Regions from separate parts of the Vagococcus intermedius genome, predicted to be linked through region 2. Evidence: a T-box and tRNA genes for the amino acid it is inferred to sense, from the RefSeq annotation. Region 2 holds a T-box; the other holds one or more tRNA genes.
The links. The T-box of region 2 lies ahead of tyrS (tyrosine--tRNA ligase). A T-box ahead of a tRNA ligase gene usually reads a tRNA of that ligase, here a tRNA-Tyr.
Positions count from the first base shown of each region.

Region 1: it has a tRNA-Tyr gene. The T-box ahead of tyrS (tyrosine--tRNA ligase) is inferred to sense a tRNA for this amino acid. The anticodon was not compared.

Region 1 is NZ_CP110232.1:819,875-829,701, forward strand. Features, by position in the region: rRNA gene OL234_RS03720 (23S ribosomal RNA) at 1-1,878, shown strand, start outside; rRNA gene rrf (5S ribosomal RNA) at 1,970-2,085, shown strand; tRNA gene OL234_RS03730 (tRNA-Asn) at 2,097-2,170, shown strand; tRNA gene OL234_RS03735 (tRNA-Ser) at 2,205-2,291, shown strand; tRNA gene OL234_RS03740 (tRNA-Glu) at 2,315-2,386, shown strand; tRNA gene OL234_RS03745 (tRNA-Asp) at 2,423-2,499, shown strand; tRNA gene OL234_RS03750 (tRNA-Phe) at 2,537-2,612, shown strand; tRNA gene OL234_RS03755 (tRNA-Tyr) at 2,616-2,696, shown strand; tRNA gene OL234_RS03760 (tRNA-Trp) at 2,706-2,776, shown strand; tRNA gene OL234_RS03765 (tRNA-His) at 2,795-2,867, shown strand; tRNA gene OL234_RS03770 (tRNA-His) at 2,890-2,962, shown strand; tRNA gene OL234_RS03775 (tRNA-Gln) at 2,973-3,044, shown strand; tRNA gene OL234_RS03780 (tRNA-Cys) at 3,059-3,129, shown strand; tRNA gene OL234_RS03785 (tRNA-Leu) at 3,143-3,226, shown strand; gene OL234_RS03790 (hypothetical protein) at 3,383-3,556, shown strand; gene OL234_RS03795 (LytTR family transcriptional regulator DNA-binding domain-containing protein) at 3,616-4,578, shown strand; gene OL234_RS11035 (ATP-binding cassette domain-containing protein) at 4,932-5,225, shown strand; gene OL234_RS03805 (ATP-binding cassette domain-containing protein) at 5,189-5,788, shown strand; gene OL234_RS03810 (ABC transporter permease) at 5,778-6,521, shown strand; gene OL234_RS03815 (hypothetical protein) at 6,536-6,811, shown strand; gene OL234_RS03820 (cold-shock protein) at 7,373-7,573, shown strand; gene OL234_RS03825 (DUF308 domain-containing protein) at 7,761-8,216, opposite strand; gene racE (glutamate racemase) at 8,376-9,185, shown strand; gene rph (ribonuclease PH) at 9,236-9,827, shown strand, end outside.
Region 2 is NZ_CP110232.1:1,204,158-1,213,984, reverse strand. Features, by position in the region: gene OL234_RS05595 (ROK family protein) at 1-315, shown strand, start outside; gene OL234_RS05590 (GNAT family N-acetyltransferase) at 325-759, opposite strand; gene OL234_RS05585 (phosphoglycerate mutase family protein) at 962-1,486, shown strand; gene tyrS (tyrosine--tRNA ligase) at 1,590-2,864, opposite strand; T-box leader at 2,920-3,117, opposite strand; gene OL234_RS05575 (linear amide C-N hydrolase) at 3,332-4,342, shown strand; gene msrB (peptide-methionine (R)-S-oxide reductase MsrB) at 4,545-5,513, shown strand; gene OL234_RS05565 (FadR/GntR family transcriptional regulator) at 5,759-6,412, shown strand; gene OL234_RS05560 (CynX/NimT family MFS transporter) at 6,520-7,707, shown strand; gene OL234_RS05555 (hypothetical protein) at 7,765-8,448, opposite strand; gene OL234_RS05550 (helix-turn-helix domain-containing protein) at 8,641-9,042, opposite strand; gene OL234_RS05545 (nucleoside deaminase) at 9,283-9,777, shown strand.

The sequences.
Region 1 (9,827 bases), 380 kb from region 2:
AGCTAAGGTCCCAAAATATATGTTAAGTGGAAAAGGATGTGGGGTTGCACAGACAACTAGGATGTTGGCTTAGAAGCAGCCACCATTTAAAGAGTGCGTAATAGCTCACTAGTCGAGTGACCCTGCGCCGAAAATGTACCGGGGCTAAACATATTACCGAAGCTGTGGAATGTACTTTTGTACATTGGTAGGAGAGCGTTCTAAGGGCGTTGAAGGTAGATCGTGAGGACTACTGGAGCGCTTAGAAGTGAGAATGCCGGTATGAGTAGCGAAAGACAGGTGAGAATCCTGTCCACCGTATGACTAAGGTTTCCTGGGGAAGGCTCGTCCTCCCAGGGTTAGTCGGGACCTAAGCCGAGGCCGATAGGCGTAGGCGATGGACAACAGGTTGATATTCCTGTACCAGTAGTATTTGTTTGACCAATGGAGGGACGCAGTAGGCTAAGAAATCCACACGACTGGAAGTGTGTGGCCAAGCAACAAGTCTTGATGTGAGTAAAATGCTTACGTCTTTAAGGACAAGTTGTGATGGGGAGGGAAATAAAGTACCGAAGTTTCTGATGTCACACTGCCAAGAAAAGCTTCTAGTTAGAATACAACTGCCCGTACCGCAAACCGACACAGGTAGTCGAGGCGAGTAGCCTAAGGTGAGCGAGCGAACTCTCGTTAAGGAACTCGGCAAAATGACCCCGTAACTTCGGGAGAAGGGGTGCTGGTCTCCGGACCAGCCGCAGTGAATAGGCCCAAGCGACTGTTTATCAAAAACACAGGTCTCTGCAAAATCGAAAGATGACGTATAGGGGCTGACGCCTGCCCGGTGCTGGAAGGTTAAGAGGATGGGTTAGCTTTATGCGAAGCTCAGAATTGAAGCCCCAGTAAACGGCGGCCGTAACTATAACGGTCCTAAGGTAGCGAAATTCCTTGTCGGGTAAGTTCCGACCCGCACGAAAGGCGTAACGATTTGGGCACTGTCTCAACGAGAGACTCGGTGAAATTTTAGTACCTGTGAAGATGCAGGTTACCCGCGACAGGACGGAAAGACCCCATGGAGCTTTACTGTAGTTTGATATTGAATGTTTGTGACACATGTACAGGATAGGTAGGAGCCGTAGAGCTCGGTACGCTAGTATCGAAGGAGGCGTTGGTGGGATACTACCCTTGTGTTATGACCATTCTAACCCGCGCCACTTATCGTGGCGGGAGACAGTGTCAGATGGGCAGTTTGACTGGGGCGGTCGCCTCCTAAAGAGTAACGGAGGCGCTCAAAGGTTCCCTCAGAATGGTTGGAAATCATTCGTAGAGTGCAAAGGCATAAGGGAGCTTGACTGCGAGACCTACAAGTCGAGCAGGGTCGAAAGACGGACTTAGTGATCCGGTGGTTCCGCATGGAAGGGCCATCGCTCAACGGATAAAAGCTACCCTGGGGATAACAGGCTTATCTCCCCCAAGAGTCCACATCGACGGGGAGGTTTGGCACCTCGATGTCGGCTCGTCGCATCCTGGGGCTGTAGTCGGTCCCAAGGGTTGGGCTGTTCGCCCATTAAAGCGGCACGCGAGCTGGGTTCAGAACGTCGTGAGACAGTTCGGTCCCTATCCGTCGCGGGCGTAGGAAATTTGAGAGGAGCTGTCCTTAGTACGAGAGGACCGGGATGGACACACCGCTGGTGTACCAGTTGTTCTGCCAAGGGCATTGCTGGGTAGCTACGTGTGGACGGGATAAACGCTGAAAGCATCTAAGCGTGAAGCCCCCCTCAAGATGAGATTTCCCATTTCTTCGGAAAGTAAGACCCCTGAGAGACGATCAGGTAGATAGGCTAGGAGTGGAAGTACAGTGATGTATGGAGCGGACTAGTACTAATCGGTCGAGGACTTAACCAAGAATTTAAACGTAGGATCAAGGAATGTTTTGATTAAGCTTTAACATCCAGTTTTGAGTGAGCAATTACTCAATTTAATAAATATCTAAGAGTGTGGTGATGATGGCAAGAAGGATACACCTGTTCCCATGCCGAACACAGAAGTTAAGCTTCTTAGCGCCGATGGTAGTTGGGGGTTTCCCCCTGTGAGAGTAGGACGTCGCCACGCTTAGATATTATTCCGGCATAGCTCAGTTGGTAGTAGCGCATGACTGTTAATCATGATGTCGTAGGTTCGAGTCCTACTGCCGGAGTAACTTTAAAATAGATTCAAGGAAAAATCAACCTGGAGAGTTGTCCGAGAGGCCGAAGGAGCACGCTTGGAAAGCGTGTAGGCGGGAAACTGTCTCAAGGGTTCGAATCCCTTACTCTCCGTTTTAAAGTAATAAGTGTCTTAAGGCCCGTTGGTCAAGCGGTTAAGACACCGCCCTTTCACGGCGGTATCACGGGTTCGATTCCCGTACGGGTCATTCAATATTAATTTTAATATTGATGAAAATTATAGTGGTTTGGTAGTTCAGCTGGTTAGAATGCCTGCCTGTCACGCAGGAGGTCGCGGGTTCGAGTCCCGTCCAGACCGCCATTTATATTAAATATGAATATTTATAATTTTCAAATTAGGCTTGATAGCTCAGTTGGTAGAGCACTTGATTGAAGCTCAAGGTGTCGGCAGTTCGATTCTGTCTCAAGCCACCATTTGGAGGAATAGCGAAGTGGCTAAACGCGACGGACTGTAAATCCGTTCCTTAGGGTTCAGTGGTTCGAATCCACTTTCCTCCATTACATGTTAGGGGTATAGTTTAGCGGTAGAACTACGGTCTCCAAAACCGTCAGCGTGGGTTCGATTCCTACTACCCCTGTTTTAAATATTAAATATGGCGGATGTGGTGAAGTGGTTAACACATCGGATTGTGGTTCCGACACGCGTGGGTTCGATTCCCATCATCCGCCCTTTTTTTTAATATTAAATATGGCGGATGTGGTGAAGTGGTTAACACATCGGATTGTGGTTCCGACACGCGTGGGTTCGATTCCCATCATCCGCCTATTTCATTTTGGGCTATCGCCAAGCGGTAAGGCAACAGACTTTGACTCTGTCATTCGTTGGTTCGAATCCAGCTAGCCCAGTTTTATATAAATATGGCGGTATAGCCAAGTGGTAAGGCAGAGGTCTGCAAAACCTTTATCATCGGTTCAAATCCGGTTACCGCCTTTTTTATTAATTAGCCGGTGTGGCGGAATTGGCAGACGCGCTGGACTCAAAATCCTGTGACCGCAAGGTCGTGCCGGTTCGACCCCGGCCACCGGTATAAAAGATACAACAACGTTTTCGGAATGTTGCTGTATCTTTTTTTTGTTTTTCATAATACATTGACTAATAGAAGTAGAGTTGCTAGTATTATATTACTAGGTAGTTTCTTGATGGATAGACAGTTTTGTGTTACCAGAATAGGAGGAGAGTTATCATGAGTAGTAAGCAATTAAATTTAACAATTTTAATTTATGTATCTGTTGTAATAGTTCTTTTATTTCTATCATATTTTTATAATAACTGGAAAATACTTATTAGTGGGACAGGTGTCTTTTCTATTTTGATGTACTATCTTTTCGTTAAGCTAAAAAAACCTGAAAGTAATTAAATTTAATGAACAAATTATTTTTTAATATAATTTAATGAATTGAAAAGAAGTGAGATAGGTTGAATATTTTAAATATTAATAATGTGACTAAAAATTATAAAGGTTCACCAATTTTAAATTCTGTAAATCTCACTATTAAAAAAGGGGATATCACATGGATACAAGTAGAAAATGCCATTAGTAAAACATTGATATCAATATTTTCAAACCAAGAATCTGTTACTAGCGGCGAAATAATAAATGAGTCTTCTAAAACAATTTATATCTATTCTGAAGATAAGTACTATGAAAAATTAAGTGTTAATTGTTTTATTAATTTTTGTGATGAAGTAAATATTGGAGCAAGTTTTAATAAAGAGAAATTATTTAATTTATTTTTTTTATCAGATGTGAGGTATGAAAGAATTAGCAAGCTTAATTTGGGACAAATAAGAAGAGTTCAATTACTAGCTTCATTTATTAGACATGGAGATTTGTTTCTTATACAGAATCCTTTACTAGATCTTACTGTAAATCAAGTTAAAATGTATCTAAATTGTTTAGAAATTTTATCTAGCTATGATATTTCGGTCATTATCTTTTTGCCTACAATAGAAATGTTAGAAGAATTTAAATGTGATAAATTATTACTGCTAAATGAGCAAAGGAAATTTATAGAAATAAAGCAGATACAAAATAAAAATGAGATTACTAAAATATTAAGTAAGAAAAATGGAGTCACTTATTTTATTAATCCGAGTGATATAAATTTCATTGAAGTAATAAATTCAATATGTTATATATATTTAGATGAATCAACATATGAGACAACATATTCAATTTCAGAACTTGAACAAAAACTAGAACATTTTGGTTTTTTTCGTAGTCACCGGTCTTATTTGATTAATTTTCAAAAAGTTATAGAAATGAGAAGTTATACAAAAAATAGTTCTACCTTAGTTTTATCTGACAAAAATAATTCTCAGGTTCCACTTTCAAAAAATAAAATGTCAGTCTTGAAAGAACAATTTAATTGGATATAGTATTTAGTAACATTAATTTAGAATTACTTTAAAAATGTGTTTGAGGCTTAACGTGAAAGTTATGCTTTGAACACATTTTTTATTTTTATGGTGTTAATAACAACATAAAAAATATGATAGAAATATAAAAAAGTATTTTTTGAGAAGTAGTCATCAGATACTGTTTGCTCACTTTTATTCGTATTAATGATCTTTGGAATTGCTAATATGTGAATTTTAATGCTCCTCTTACCTGTAATCTTCCTCTTTTCAAGTGAATAATATCTCTTCCTACGGTTAAATGGTGTACCAAAGGTTAATAAATCAGGTATATTTAAATTGTTAAATGAAAATGAAACGGAGGGAAAGAGTTGATGGATATAATTAAAGTGAAAAATTTATCTGTTAAGTACGGGAAATTTAAAGCATTAAAAAATATTTCATTAGAAATAAAGAGGGGAGAAATATTTGGCTTAATAGGTCCTTCAGGATCAGGAAAATCAACATTCTTAAATTCATTATCAGGATTAATTAATTCTTTTGAAGGTGAAATTCAAATTCTGGATGAATCAGTATTAGAATTAAGTGTAGCAACAAAAAAAAAATTGGTATTCAGAGTAGCTTTTCTGGTTTGTATGAAGATATTACGGTATTTCAAAATCTTATGATGTTTGGAGAGATTTATGGAGTGAAAAAAGAAAAAATTCTTAATTTAATGGATTCTGCTTCACTTTTACCTTATAAAAACAAAAAAATTGGAAGCTTATCAACAGGCATGAAGAAAAGGGTGACTTTTCTTAAATCTATAATTAATTCACCTGAGGTACTTTTTTTAGACGAGCCGACTAGCAGTCTAGATCCAATTACAGCAAAAACAATAGAAAAGATTATTCAAGATTTAAAAAATAAAGGAAGCACAATTATTTTAGCGACCCATAATATGTCTGCTGGATCATTTATTTGCGATCGAATTGGTATGTTAAATGAAGGGAGTTTAATTGAAGTGGGGACGCCCAATGAAATTTGCATTAAACATATGGAACAAAAGGAATATACTGTTACTTTACAAAAAAATGAACAGCTAATATTTAGACAAAATCAATCAGATTTATTAAATTTATGTAATTTAATAAAAGAAAATAAAATTTTAACGATACATTCAAATGAGCCAAATTTGGAATCTGTTTTTGTTAAATTAGTAAAAAAGAAGGAGAGACTTAATGAAATTTAAACTTAAGAAAATATGGGTATTAAGTAAATTAAAATTTGTTTTATTAATGAAAAACTTTCAAGCAATTATTGGTTCCGGAATGGCAATAATTGTAGTTATCACGTTAAAGTATTTGATGGAAGATTCACAAGCTGGAGCAGAAATAAATATTCCAGCTTTTGTATTGAATTTTGGTTTAACATTCAATTCAATTATGTCAGCCATAATGATTACTAGCCTTCCAATAACAGAAGATAAAGAAAAAAACACCTTAAGGTCATTAGTTTCATCAACTTATTCATCAACTGAATATATTATTAGCTCTATCCTTCCAGCGTTTATTATTATTTTCTTGGTCAATCAACTTATTATTCCGTTAAGTGGGGTAAACTTTACTTTCACTAGTTGGCTTCTATACACAGTTTTAGCATCTATAATGGCACTTACTAGCCTTGCAATTGGTAGTGCAGTTGGAATTATATCTAACAAAGTACAAGTTACTTCAATGATTACTGTGCCAATTATGCTTCCGTTAGTGATTATTCCATCGCTAAAAATGGTTAGTCCAGTGGTTAAGAAAGTTTCTCATTTTCTTTATTCTGGAATCATATCAGATAAAGTTGATAGATTAGTTAATAATTATTCCATCAGTTTTTCACTGTTAGATTGGACAGTTGTTTTGGGACAACTATTTTTATGCTTTGGCATTTTTTATGTAGTTTTTAGAAAGAAAGGAATTGAAATTACTAAATAATATTGGAGGCTTATATGGATATAGAAAAACTATCATCAGACAAAATTGGATTGATGAAAAATATAATAGAAATCCCCAACGTATTAGGCGAACCAAAATATAGAATATTTTCATCGATGCTTGGAGATATTAGTCAAATAAACTTGCTAAAAGATCACAATTTTGGGAAACCGATGGTTTTAGGCGGTGCTGGGGGAGATAAAAATGCTGAGATGGCAGTATTAAAAGCTAGTGTAGAAACATTGGAAAGATATTGTAACTGTTTTTATACAGAGTATTATTTGAAATAAGTTAAGTCGTATTAAGGTACACCAAAGTCTTTTAAATCAAAGGATATAGAGTAAAAGCGTTTTAAATAATAGCGATCAAAATCCTGTGACCGCAAGGTCGTGCCAGTTCGACCGACCCCGACCACCAATATAAAAGATACATCATTTTCGTTAAGCTAAAAAAACCTGAAAGTAATTAAATTTAATGAACAAATTATTTTTTAATATAATTTAATGAATGATGACTCACCAATGGTAAGAAATTTTTTCTTTTATTCATTATTCAGTAAAAAAAGTAGGTTACAATTTTATTTTATTTTGAATTAAACGAACGCTCATAGTTATTTAATTCGATAATTCTTTTTTTGAAGAGATAAGAATACAGAAAGCTATAAAAACGTTTTTAATTATTTTGTGATTAAGGCTTTACATTTTAATAGTCATGGGTTATACTAAGAGAGTAATATGTTTGATACAACATATAAGAGTTAACTTCTACATTAATTTGTACTGAAACACCTCTTTTGTAGCATCGACATTTATTGCAATATAAAGCGCTTTGCGCAAAAGGAGATTATACACATGGCTCAAGGAACAGTAAAATGGTTTAACGCAGACAAAGGTTTCGGTTTCATCACTCAAGAAGACGGTTCAGACGTGTTCGCACACTTCTCAGCTATCCAAGGTGAAGGATTCAAAACTTTAGAAGAAGGTCAAGCAGTGACTTTCGACGTAGAAGAAGGTCAACGTGGATTACAAGCGACTAACATCGTTAAAAACTAATCCCATTTATTGATTATTTAACAACTAGGCTTTGGCCTAGTTGTTTTTATTTTGATTGACTATATAAAAAGAAGCCTAGAACTTTTAAAAGTTCTAGGCTTCTTTTTAATTTAAAATTTTCGAACCTGAAAGATATAATTTATTAGTTCTGCTGTCCCCATAAAAATAAGTAGTCCACCAAAAATTCTTAATAAGAGAATAACACTTTTGAAGGGTTAAAGATTAAGATACATCCTGCTAATATCAAGATAATACTATAAGATATGATACTAATTCGATAGCGTGGGTTAACTTCTTTGACTGTAGAGCCACTCCCTAAATGTAATAAACCGTTTAGGACTGTCAATAGTCCCAAAACAATAGGTAAGAAACTAATCAGAGGTTTTGAAAAAACAAACGCGATAATTCCTAAAAGAAGGTACATACAGCCAGTAATGAAATCATAACTTACCCAGCTACTATGATGTTCTTTTAGCGCCTTTAAGATATTGAGAATAGCTAAGACTACTAAATAACCACTAACGATATAAACAAAACTTTTGATCACTAATTGTGGGTTAGCTAATAATAAAACACCTAAGCTAATAAAAAGTATGGTTCGTAGTATGGCAAAGCGTTTGAATTGATTTAAAACATTATTCATAAAAAATCTCCTAACTTTAGTATTTTACTTTATTTTATAGTAAAATGAAGTAGTTGGCTACTCTAAAGAAACTTAAAATTATAGAGTTAGGATAGAAATAAAAAATAAAGTACGTTGTAAGAGTATTTAAAGGAATATATAGAAAATGAGGGTTAAGCAATGAGTAAAAAACAAGCAATTGGTTTTATTGATTCTGGTGTAGGTGGATTAACTGTGGTTAAAGAAGCTTTGAAACAATTACCAAATGAAAAAGTAATTTATTTAGGGGACACGGCACGTTGTCCATATGGACCGCGACCTGTAGAACAAGTAATTGAATTTACTTGGCAAATGACCTCATTTTTATTAAAAAAGAATATTAAAATGTTAGTGATTGCCTGCAATACAGCGACAGCAGTTGCTCTTGAGGAAATAAAAAAAACAATTGATATTCCTGTTGTAGGTGTTATACTGCCTGGTAGCCGTGCGGCTTTAAAACAAACTAAAAATAATCATATTGGGATTATTGGTACAGAAGTGACGGTGAAAAGTCATGCTTATTCTGAGGCGCTACTCAAAAAGGCCTCTCACTTGAGAGTGGATGAATTAGCTTGTCCTAAATTTGTACCAATTGTTGAGAGTAAAAGATATCAATCTTCTTTAGCAAAGATGGTTGTGGCAGAGACTCTAAAACCATTAAAAAAAGAGCAAGTGGATACCTTAGTTTTAGGTTGTACTCATTATCCATTGTTAAAACCATTAATTCAAAATTATATGGGGGATAATGTACAATTGATTGATTCCGGAGCTGAGACAATTGGAGAAGTCAGCATGCTATTGGACTATTTTAATATTGCGGCGGAAGAAGATGAAATCAAACCGCAACATGATTTTTATGCGACAGGATCAGTTGAGATGTTCAAAGATATTAGTGAAGATTGGTTAGATTTATCTGGTATTACAGTTAGTAAGATTACATTAGATAATTAATTAAAAACTTAGAAGTTAAGACCATCAAAAGTAAGTTAGGAGAATTCTCTATGAGACATGATAAAAGAAAAGCGAATCAATTGAGAACAATAAACATTGAAACTAATGTATTAAAGCACCCGGAAGGTTCTGTAATGATTAGTTTTGGTGACACCAAGGTAATTTGTGCAGCAACCTTTGAAGATCGTGTTCCGCGTTTTTTAAAAGGTAAGGGGACAGGCTGGGTTACAGCCGAGTATAGTATGTTACCAAGAGCAACTAATACACGTAATATTCGTGAAAGTGCTAAAGGAAAATTAACAGGTAGAACAATGGAAATTCAACGTTTAATTGGTCGATCATTACGGACAGTTGTTGATTTAGAAGTTTTAGGAGAGCGTTCTTTGATTGTAGATTGTGATGTGATACAGGCAGATGGTGGCACACGAACAGCTAGCATCACAGGGGCTTTTGTTGCTTTAAAATTAGCAGTTGATAAGTTATTAACTGAAGGAAAGTTAACCGAAGATCCTATCAAAGAACATCTTGCTGCTGTTAGTGTGGGTGTGTTACCAACAAAAGAGGTTGTTTTAGATTTGGATTATGTAGAAGATTCAGCAGCAGCTGTTGATATGAACATTGTTATGACCGAATCAGGTGAAT
Region 2 (9,827 bases):
GACGGTTATTACTTTTTTGAAAAACTAACTGAAGGCGATAAATATGCAGTAAAATTATTTGAAAACTACATTAAAGTTTTTGTTAAGCAGTTATTTAACCTACAAACAATTATAGATCCAGAAATCATTTCTATCGGTGGCGGTATTAGTAGGCAATCTTTATTGTTTGACTACTTAGAACAAGAAATAAATAGGATTATGGAAATTTCCGAATTACCTTTGGTAAAACCTATAATTAAACAGTCTAAGTTAGGAAATCGTGCTAATTTACTAGGCGCAGTAGCTAATTTTAACTACTTAGAGAAAAAGAACTAGTCTAATAAATTAGACTAGTTCTTTTTTCATCTCTTGGTGAGGAATCCCAGCTTCGTAAAAAATATCACTAGTAGGATTGTAATGACATCGTTCATAAAAGCCTTGAGCGCTACACTGTGCTTCTAATTTGATGGCTGTAACATGTTTACTTTTTGCATATGATTCGACAGCTTCTAAAAGACGTGTGCCAATATGTCGTTTACGAGCACTTTTCAAGACTGCAAAACGTTGTATTTTATAAGTATTATTGGCAACCAATTTAATACGACATGTTCCTAAGGGCTGTTTAAGGTGGTTATAGGAGACAAAATAAACGGCTTGGTTTTCTTCTGAAATTTCAATGGTTTCAGGAATATTTTGTTCGGCTACAAAGACTTGTTTACGGATAGCCAGCGCATCTTGATAAATTTGACTGTTTATATCGTCTGTTTTTAAAATAATCATGAGAACATAACCTCCTGTAAAATAACTCGTAATCATCACTACTACTATTTTATCATAGTTTTTATAGTAGTAGAAAGCAAGGGAACTTTTTCTGAATAAATGATATATTTTCTTAAGGGAGGGTAAGGCTTGTTGTAATTTCAATGATGTGATAATCTGAAAATAAAGAAACGTTAAAATTAGGTTGAAATGAGGGAAGGCTATGAAAATCATAACAGTTCAACACCCAGAAGCAGTAAATAATTATAATCATCAGGTTGAATCACTAATAGACTGGGATTTAACAGATACTGGTAAAGAACAGGCTAATAAAATTGCTGAAAATTTGTTGAAAGAACTTGGTGATGAGGAAATAGTTCTTTATACATCTGATTTATTAAGAGCTAAAAATACCACAGCTGCTTTAAATAATCTATTAAATATAGTCAAAGTCGGTTATGAAAAAGGGCTGAGGACTAATATTTCTGACAAAAATATTGTGGATTCGGCTTGGGATCAGCTCGTGCCATTTTACCAAAAAGTATTAACCTTCGAGTACAAAACAATTATTATTGTATCTCATGGAGAAATTCTATCACTTTTTCACGCTATGTTTTTAGATAGAGAGTTGCACGGTTTAAAAGAGGCAACATTTTCTGGAGTAGAAGGCGGTGTGTCATTTTTAGAAATAACTGAAACAGGTCAACATATCATTCATAAAATAAATGATTTAAGTTATCTGATTTAACTGATGATAAAGCAGGTAACTCACCCATTACTGAATACTCACAAAAGTTTTAGAGTCTATCGAAAGTAAATAAAAAGACAACCTAATAGGCTGTCTTTTTTATTTACTTAGTTAAATGTATTAAAGTATATTTCTTTTTACCTTTTCTAACTAGGATAAAGCGTTCATCAAATGAATTACTACGCGTCATCATAAAGTCTACATCTGTTTGCTTATCACCATTGACGGTAATCGCACCATTTTTAATATCTTCTCGAGCTTGACGTTTCGAAGGTTCAATTTTTGTTTCAATTAGGAAATCAACTAAAGATAAGTCTTCAGACAGCGTAAGTTCAGCAGAAGGCATATTTTTAAACCCTTCACCAATTTGATCGGCAGTCAGCTGTTTAACTTCACCGGAAAATAAAGCTTGCGTAATTAGTAGAGATTCATCTAATGCTTCTTGTCCGTGAACAAAACGTGTCATCTCAGCGGCTAAAGTTTTTTGAGCTGCTCTTAGATGTGGCTCGTTTTCAACTTTTTCTGCTAGAGCTTGAATTTCCGCTTGTGTTAAAAAGGTAAAGAATTTTAAGTATTTTACAACATCACGGTCATCTTGATTTAACCAGAATTGGTAAAATTCAAAAGGTGATGTTTTATTTGGGTCTAACCAAACGGCTCCCCCAGCCGTTTTACCAAACTTAGTTCCGTCAGCTTTTAACATTAATGGGATAGTTAAACCGAAGGCTTTTGCTTCTGTTCCTTCTTTTTTACGAATTAAATCTAGTCCTGCTGTAATATTTCCCCACTGATCAGCACCACCAATTTGTAATTGAACATCATGTTTACGGTATAAATGTAAAAAATCCATAGATTGTAAAATTTGGTAAGTAAACTCAGTAAATGAGATACCCGTATCCAACCGACTTGAAACAATATCTTTAGCCAACATAGTATTAATATTAAAATTTTTACCATAATCACGTAGAAAATCTAATAAACTCATATCATGAGTCCAATCGTAGTTGTTAACCATTGTCAAGCTACCTTGAGAAGTCACATCATCAAAATCAAATAAGTGTTGCATTTGAGCAGTTAAGGCATCAACATTCGCTTGAACTTGCTCTAAAGTTTGTAATTGACGTTCAGATGTACGACCGCTAGGATCGCCTATCGTTCCAGTTGCCCCACCGATCACGATATGCGGATGATGACCATGTAATTGGAAACGTTTCATCATCATAAAAGGAATTAAGTGGCCGATATGCATACTATCGCCAGTAGGATCAACTCCACAATATAAGCCAATTTTCTTTTCGTTAATCAATTCTTTTAAGCCCTCAGCATCTGTTTGTTGGTTAATGGCATCACGCCAAGTTAATTCCTCAATAATAGTCATTATACAATCTCTCCTTAATAGTTAGTAATAAAAAAGTCCCTACAAGTCTTTGACTTGTAGGGACGAAGTATTAGTTCCGTGGTACCACCCAACTTGCAATTGATAAAAATTGCCGCTTTTCATTCGTAATGAGAATGAGTCATTTAGTTTGATAAAAGAGCGTAATTCATTTCAGTATATGTAACAACTTCCAGCATCCGTTGTCTCTCTAAAACAGTGATCTGAAACTACTAAACTCAACTAAAATAGTTTATTTGATTACTTACTAGTCTAGACTAGCATGATTTTTTTGTCAATAACAAAGTGACCCATTATATTGATTGATTTACTGACTCTCAAAATAAGTATTAATAGGCTATCTCGTTATAGAGAGTAACTAGTTGACAAAAAACTGATAATTAGATACGCTTACTTTGTTTAAAATGTGCCTTTTAAAAATAATAATCTGATAAAAAGGGAGTGTTTTGATGTGTACAACAATCTTTGTTAAAAGTCCAAACGGTTTAGCAGCTGGCAGAACTATGGAGTTTGCCTCACCGATGAATTTTGTCCCAGTATTTATCCCTAGAAATTTCAATTACCGAACAGACTTACATAATAATCAATTGATTTCTGAAAAGGCTTTTATAGGAACGACTATTTACGAAGATGATACGTATGCTTTTTTCGATGGAATTAATGAAGAGGGGCTGATTGGCTGCGCTAATTATTTTGCAGGTGACGCTGACTATCCAGACTATCCAATTACGTCTGATCAAGATAAAGTAGCACTACGCTCAGACATGTTTATTTCCTATATCTTGGCTACTTGCAGCTCAATTGCTGATATTAAAAAAAAGATTACCTCGATTTATTTGTACGATTTAGAAGAGGCCTCTAGTTTACCAGTATCTTTAACTTTCCATTTTGCCTTTTACGATAAGACTGGGGAAAAAATCATCATTGAACCACTTAACAAATCATTGAAAGTGATCGATAACCCAGTAGGTGTTATGACCAATTCACCGGATTTTCAGTGGCATTTAACCAACTTACGTAATTACGTCCATATTCAATCAGAAAATAAAGATACTAATCATTTTTCTGAATTAGAAGTTAGAAGATTTGGCGAAGGATCAGGTTTGTTGGGCATACCTGGAGATTTCACACCACCTTCAAGGTTTGTACGTGCAGCAAATATGGTGAGTCATATGCCAGAACAATTGAGTTCAGAGCAAGCTGTAACAGAAGCTTTTCATATTTTATCACATTTCGACGTCCCGGAAGGAACTGTGTATAATTCACAAACTAAGCTTTGTGATACTACCCATTATACAGCTGTAATGGACAATGAAAAATTAACTTATAATGTTTCGAGTAAAGCTGATCGAGCGTTACATCAGGTTAATTTGAATGAGCTAGACTTAGAAGCTAAGTCCGCGACCATTTATGAGCTGCCAAAAGAGCAAACAATCTTATCTCTAAAATCAGTGGATTAACTAAAAAAATACTTATTCTGAATTAGATAGTCAGAATAAGTATTTTTTTATAGAATTTATTCTACCAAGTTAAGTTAATAGGTTATACGAGAATTGTCTAGTATACTAAGTTAATAAATAATGAACTAAATTAGTTGAATTGTTGTAGAAAGTTGTTAGTAATGTTCGCAATGTATGTAACTTACAAAAGGAGGACTTTTTTGTGAAACTAAATGTTAAGGAAGATCATGATAGTCAGAAGATATATTTAGCCGGTGGGTGTTTTTGGGGATTAGAAGAATATTTTAATCGAATTGCTGGTGTGACAAAAGTGTCAGTGGGGTATGCTAATGGCAAGGTACCTGAAACTAATTATCATTTATTGGAACATACCCAGCATGCAGAAGCTGTCGAAATTTACTATGATAGTGAAAAATTACCACTCACTGATTTATTAGAGTATTTTTTTAAGGTAATCAATCCAACATTATTAAATAGACAAGGAAATGACCAAGGAAGTCAGTATCGAACAGGGATCTATTTTGTCAGTAATAAGCAACAGAAAATCATAGAATCCTGGTTGTTAGAGATGCAATCTATTTATGAAGATCCTTTAGTCGTAGAAGTTGATGAAATTAAAAATTACGTGAGAGCAGAAGAGACACATCAAGCATACCTGAAGAAGCACCCCTACGGGTATTGTTGCATTAATCTTTCCAAAGCTGAAGAGCCATTGATGAATCAAACGGCTACTTATCAGCAAAAAACTAAGGAAGAGTTACGTCATATATTATCTTCTGACTCCTATCAAGTAACGCAAGAAAATGCCACTGAACCACCATTTTCCAATGAATATTGGCAGACTTTTGAATCAGGAATTTATGTTGATATCGTGAGTGGCGTCCCACTGTTTAGTTCATCCGATAAGTATGATTCAGGTTGTGGCTGGCCTAGCTTCACTCGAGCAATCGAACCGAAGGCTGTTACCTATCATACAGATAACAACCTTTTTCAAGAAAGGACGGAAGTACGCAGTGAATTAGCTAATTCTCATTTGGGACATGTTTTTGATGATGGCCCTCAGGAGGACGGAGGTCAACGCTTTTGTATCAATAGTGCGGCTCTAAAATTTATTCCAAAATCGGAAATGCGAGCCGCTGGCTATGCTGATTATTTACCAATACTTAATTAAGATATGTATGTGTACTCTTAATTGTCATTATCATTAGACAATTAAGAGTTTTTTGATTATCAATTTAAGTCAAGCAGGCAAAGGTGCTTAATTTTTATAGCCAGATATTTAAAAATAGCGTAAAATAGCAAATGACTAAATGAAATTCACCAACAATTTAAATATTAATTAAATTGTTACTAATATAATTGTCTAGCCAATATAAAAACTGCTTATTAAATGCAAGACATTGAGGAGGAAGTAAGATGAAAAAACCAGTACGCCTTTCTTTAACCAAACAAATTGCTAACGAAATCGAAATTAAAATAGAATCAAAATCCTGGCCAATTGGGACTAAAATACCGACAGAATCTCAGTTAGCTAAGCAATTTGAAGTGAGCAGAAATACGATTAGAGAGGCCTTACAATCTTTAATTCAAGTTGGTGTATTAGAAGCAAGACCGGGTGATGGGACTTATGTCTTAGCAAGTGGTAAGTTTGAAGCTAATATGTATCATCAATTAAGCTTAGCTAAAGCTGAAGAGGTGATTGAAGCTCGTTGTTTTTTAGAAAAAAATTTGGCATATTTAGCTGCTCAGAATCGTACAGCGAACGATTTAGCCATCATAAAAAATGCTTGGCAAGTTAGGCTAGAAAATCAAGCAGATTTGGAACGCTTAGTAGAAACTGATGGGGCTTTTCATTTAGAAATAGCTAGAGCCGCCCATAACAGTGTATTATTTGAATTATATCAAGCAATGACTAGTTATATTTATCAAGTTTTATTATCCAAATTAACAGATGAAGGTTATCACAATGCGGAGCTATCCAATAAACTTCATGAAGAGTTAATTCAGGCTATTATTGATCAAGATAGTCATTTATCTGAAAGTCTTGCAGCAAAAATCATTACCCTTTAAGGAAGAAGCATAAGCTTCTTCCTTTTTTTATTGACAACATACAGTAAAACGAGTTATTATTCTAATTGTCCAAATGTCCAACATTTAAACAAAAGGAGGAAGTATATATGAAAGAAAGAACAACACGTCAGTCTATTATTTTATTAATAGGAATCGTCTTAATTGCGACTAATTTACGTGCGCCACTTACATCAGTGGGACCGTTAATTGAAAATATAAGTCAATCATACCAGTTAAATTCGACTACTGCAGGAATGGTAGCTACAACACCGTTGTTGGCGTTCGCCCTTGTTTCAATCTTAGCACCATTAAATGCTCGTAAATTTGGGATTGAACGAACGTTACTGATGGCAATGTTTGTTTTAAGTATTGGCTTAGTTATTAGATCTTTACCAGGTGTGATTAATTTATTTGTGGGAACAGCTTTAGTTGGTATCTCCATCGCACATGGTAATGTTTTAGTTCCTAGTTTAATTAAGCGGGATTTTCCTGATAAATTGGGGATGATGACAGGTATTTATTCTGTTGCAATGAATTTAGCAGGTGCTATCGCTTCAGGGATTAGCTTACCCTTAGTCAATAAATGGGGAGTAACATGGCAGACATCACTTAATATTTGGGTAGTCATGAGTGTCTTAGCCTTACTTGCCTGGATACCTCAAGTGAAAGACAAAACAACTGTAAAAATCGTATCCGAAATTAAAGATAAAACCAATATGTGGCAATCACACTTAGCTTGGAAGATAAGTGCTTTTATGGGATTACAATCTTTAGTTTTTTATAGCCTCTTGGCCTGGATACCTCAAATTCTAAGCGAAAAAGGTATTAGTGGTGAAACGTCTGGCATGCTGTTAGCATTGATGCAGATTTTTATCGTTCCTTTTAACTTTTTAGTTTCTATTTTAGCAGGACGTGTAGCAGATCAACGCCGTTTAGTAATATGGGGAGTGTGTTTAATGTTTCTAGGTTTAGTTGGGATTACTTTGGCCGATGGGATTGTAATAAATGCTATTTCTCTATCTTTAATTGGTATTAGTGGTGGCTTTACATTTAGTTTATCCATGATGTTTTTTAGTTTACGAACTAAAAACGCAGTGGACGCTGCTCAAATTTCAGGGATGGCTCAATCAATTGGTTATCTATTAGCAGCCGCTGGTCCCTTATTATTTGGGTTATTACATGATTTATCTGGAACGTGGTTGACACCTATGTGGTCTCTTTGGTTATTAGCAGGTGTTTTATTATGGACTGGTTTAGGTGCAGGGAAAATCGGGATTATTGGTGAGAATAATTAATAAATAAAAACACTTGATTAATATCAAGTGTTTTTATTTATTAGGTAATAGTCACAATTAGTCAGAAAATGATTGAGTATCATAGCCTTTTTCTTTAGCCCATTCAATTTGATCATTGATCCATGCTTGGCGAAAAGAAACAGAACTCTCATCCATAGGAACTTCGAGATATTGGTTTGTTTCCACATCATAAGGAACATGGTATTCTGACATTTGAGTATCGACTTCTTCATTCTCACCGTAGTAAGGCATTGTTTCAGATGCAGAGTGTGAGTCATACTCTGCAGAATGTATAGTCTCTGTGGGAGCAATTTCTAGCGTCGTATTATTTTCTTGTTCCCAATCATTTTGTGGTGATTCAATTATATTGTTATTATTGGTAGGGGACGTAGTCTGAGACGATGGTGTTGCTTCTATTTCTTCAGATAGTGTGTCGATGTGAACCGGTTTATCTGCATAATCTGACTCATCTTTTTGTTCAGTTGAAATAGCATTTGACTTATTAGTATTAGTAGACGCTTTTGTTTTATTATTTTGTTCTGTTGAAGTAGTTGTTTTTTCATTTTTTTTTGAATTATCTGTTTTTTTAGCGTTTGCTTTGTTAGGAGAGGTTGAGTGCTCTTTTTCAGGTAGTTCTATTTTATCAGTTTTAATCGGTTCTGTTTCCTGTTCTTTTTTACCGCAAGCAACCAAGAAGAGTGAGCTTATTAAAATAACAGGAAAAATACTGTGTTTTTTCATACTATTTATACCTCCAATTTATTAATTCATCTATCTTCCTTATTTTATCTTACATTCTCATTAAATACTAATATAAAGGTGTAAGTAATACTCACAAAAGAAAAAAATTTCATTTTTAAACATATTAAATTTAATTGGTGTCCTCCTTTTGAAATAAAAACAACCTGATTAGTCAAACTAATCAGGTTGTTTTTATTTGTAAATCCCTTTTTTTAGTAAAATAGACGAGTCCACTAGCAAGAATAAACCAACAACAAGAGTTAACCAATGGATTTGTTTAGTTTGTACATAATCAACCAGTGATACACCGAGTAAAACAACCCCTGCAAAAAACATGACACAGAGTGATAGTAATTTTAGTTTTCCAGAACTACTAATCGCTTGATCCTCATTTTTATTAGTAGTGATGGTAAAATCAGCTACAGATACATCAAAGGTTGCTGCCAATCTGGCCAACTCCTCAGGAGATGGTTTTAACTGACCTTGTTCCCATTTCACGATATCTTGAGTTCTAACTTTTACTTTTAAAGCTAAATCGGCTTGGGTCAATCCGGCTTCCTCGCGTAGTTGGCTTATTTTTTTTCCTATTGTCATAAAATGATCATCCTTTCACGTGTACTCTCTTCCCTTATATCATAAGACATAACTACAAAAATGCCAACCGTTGCGCTAAGTTTATCCTAAATTGTCTAAATATTGTGCCAATGCAGAGTTATTAAGAGAAAAGTGCTAGCGATAGTAATCTTTTATAGTACACTATTAAAAGATAGATAGTAAAGAATGTTAGACTGGTAATATGATGTTAAAATGAGTTGTTAAAGAAGGGGAATTATAATGAAGCATCCAAATAAGGAGATAATGATAGATCTTATTAAAAAGCAGTGGCAAAATCATTCGATATATGCAGCAGTTATCACTAATGATGGAGTAATTATTTCTGAAGGGACAACGACAGTTGCTCAATCATGCGATCCAACAGCTCATGCGGAAGTAAATGCAATTAGAGAGGCGAGTCGATTGTTAAAAACCAGTCAGTTTCCTTCAGGTTATTGGTTATACTCTACTTTTGAACCTTGTCCTCTTTGTTCCTCTGCAGCTATTTGGGCTGGTTTGGATGGAATTGTTTATGCTAACAATCCTACTTATCGCGGTGATTTACCCAACTGGTCATTCATTCGTTGTGCTGATGTCTTGGAAAAAGGGCGTGACATCCATCAGGTTACGCTTTATTCTGATTACCTAATAGAAGAAATCAAAGGTTATTTTACAAGACACAAGAAAGATAATACTAAGTCTGAAGATGAACATGGCGAGGTTTCGTCGTTATAAGTAATTTTTTTCAGCTGAAACTGCTTATTTTGTTATATCCAGGTGTATAA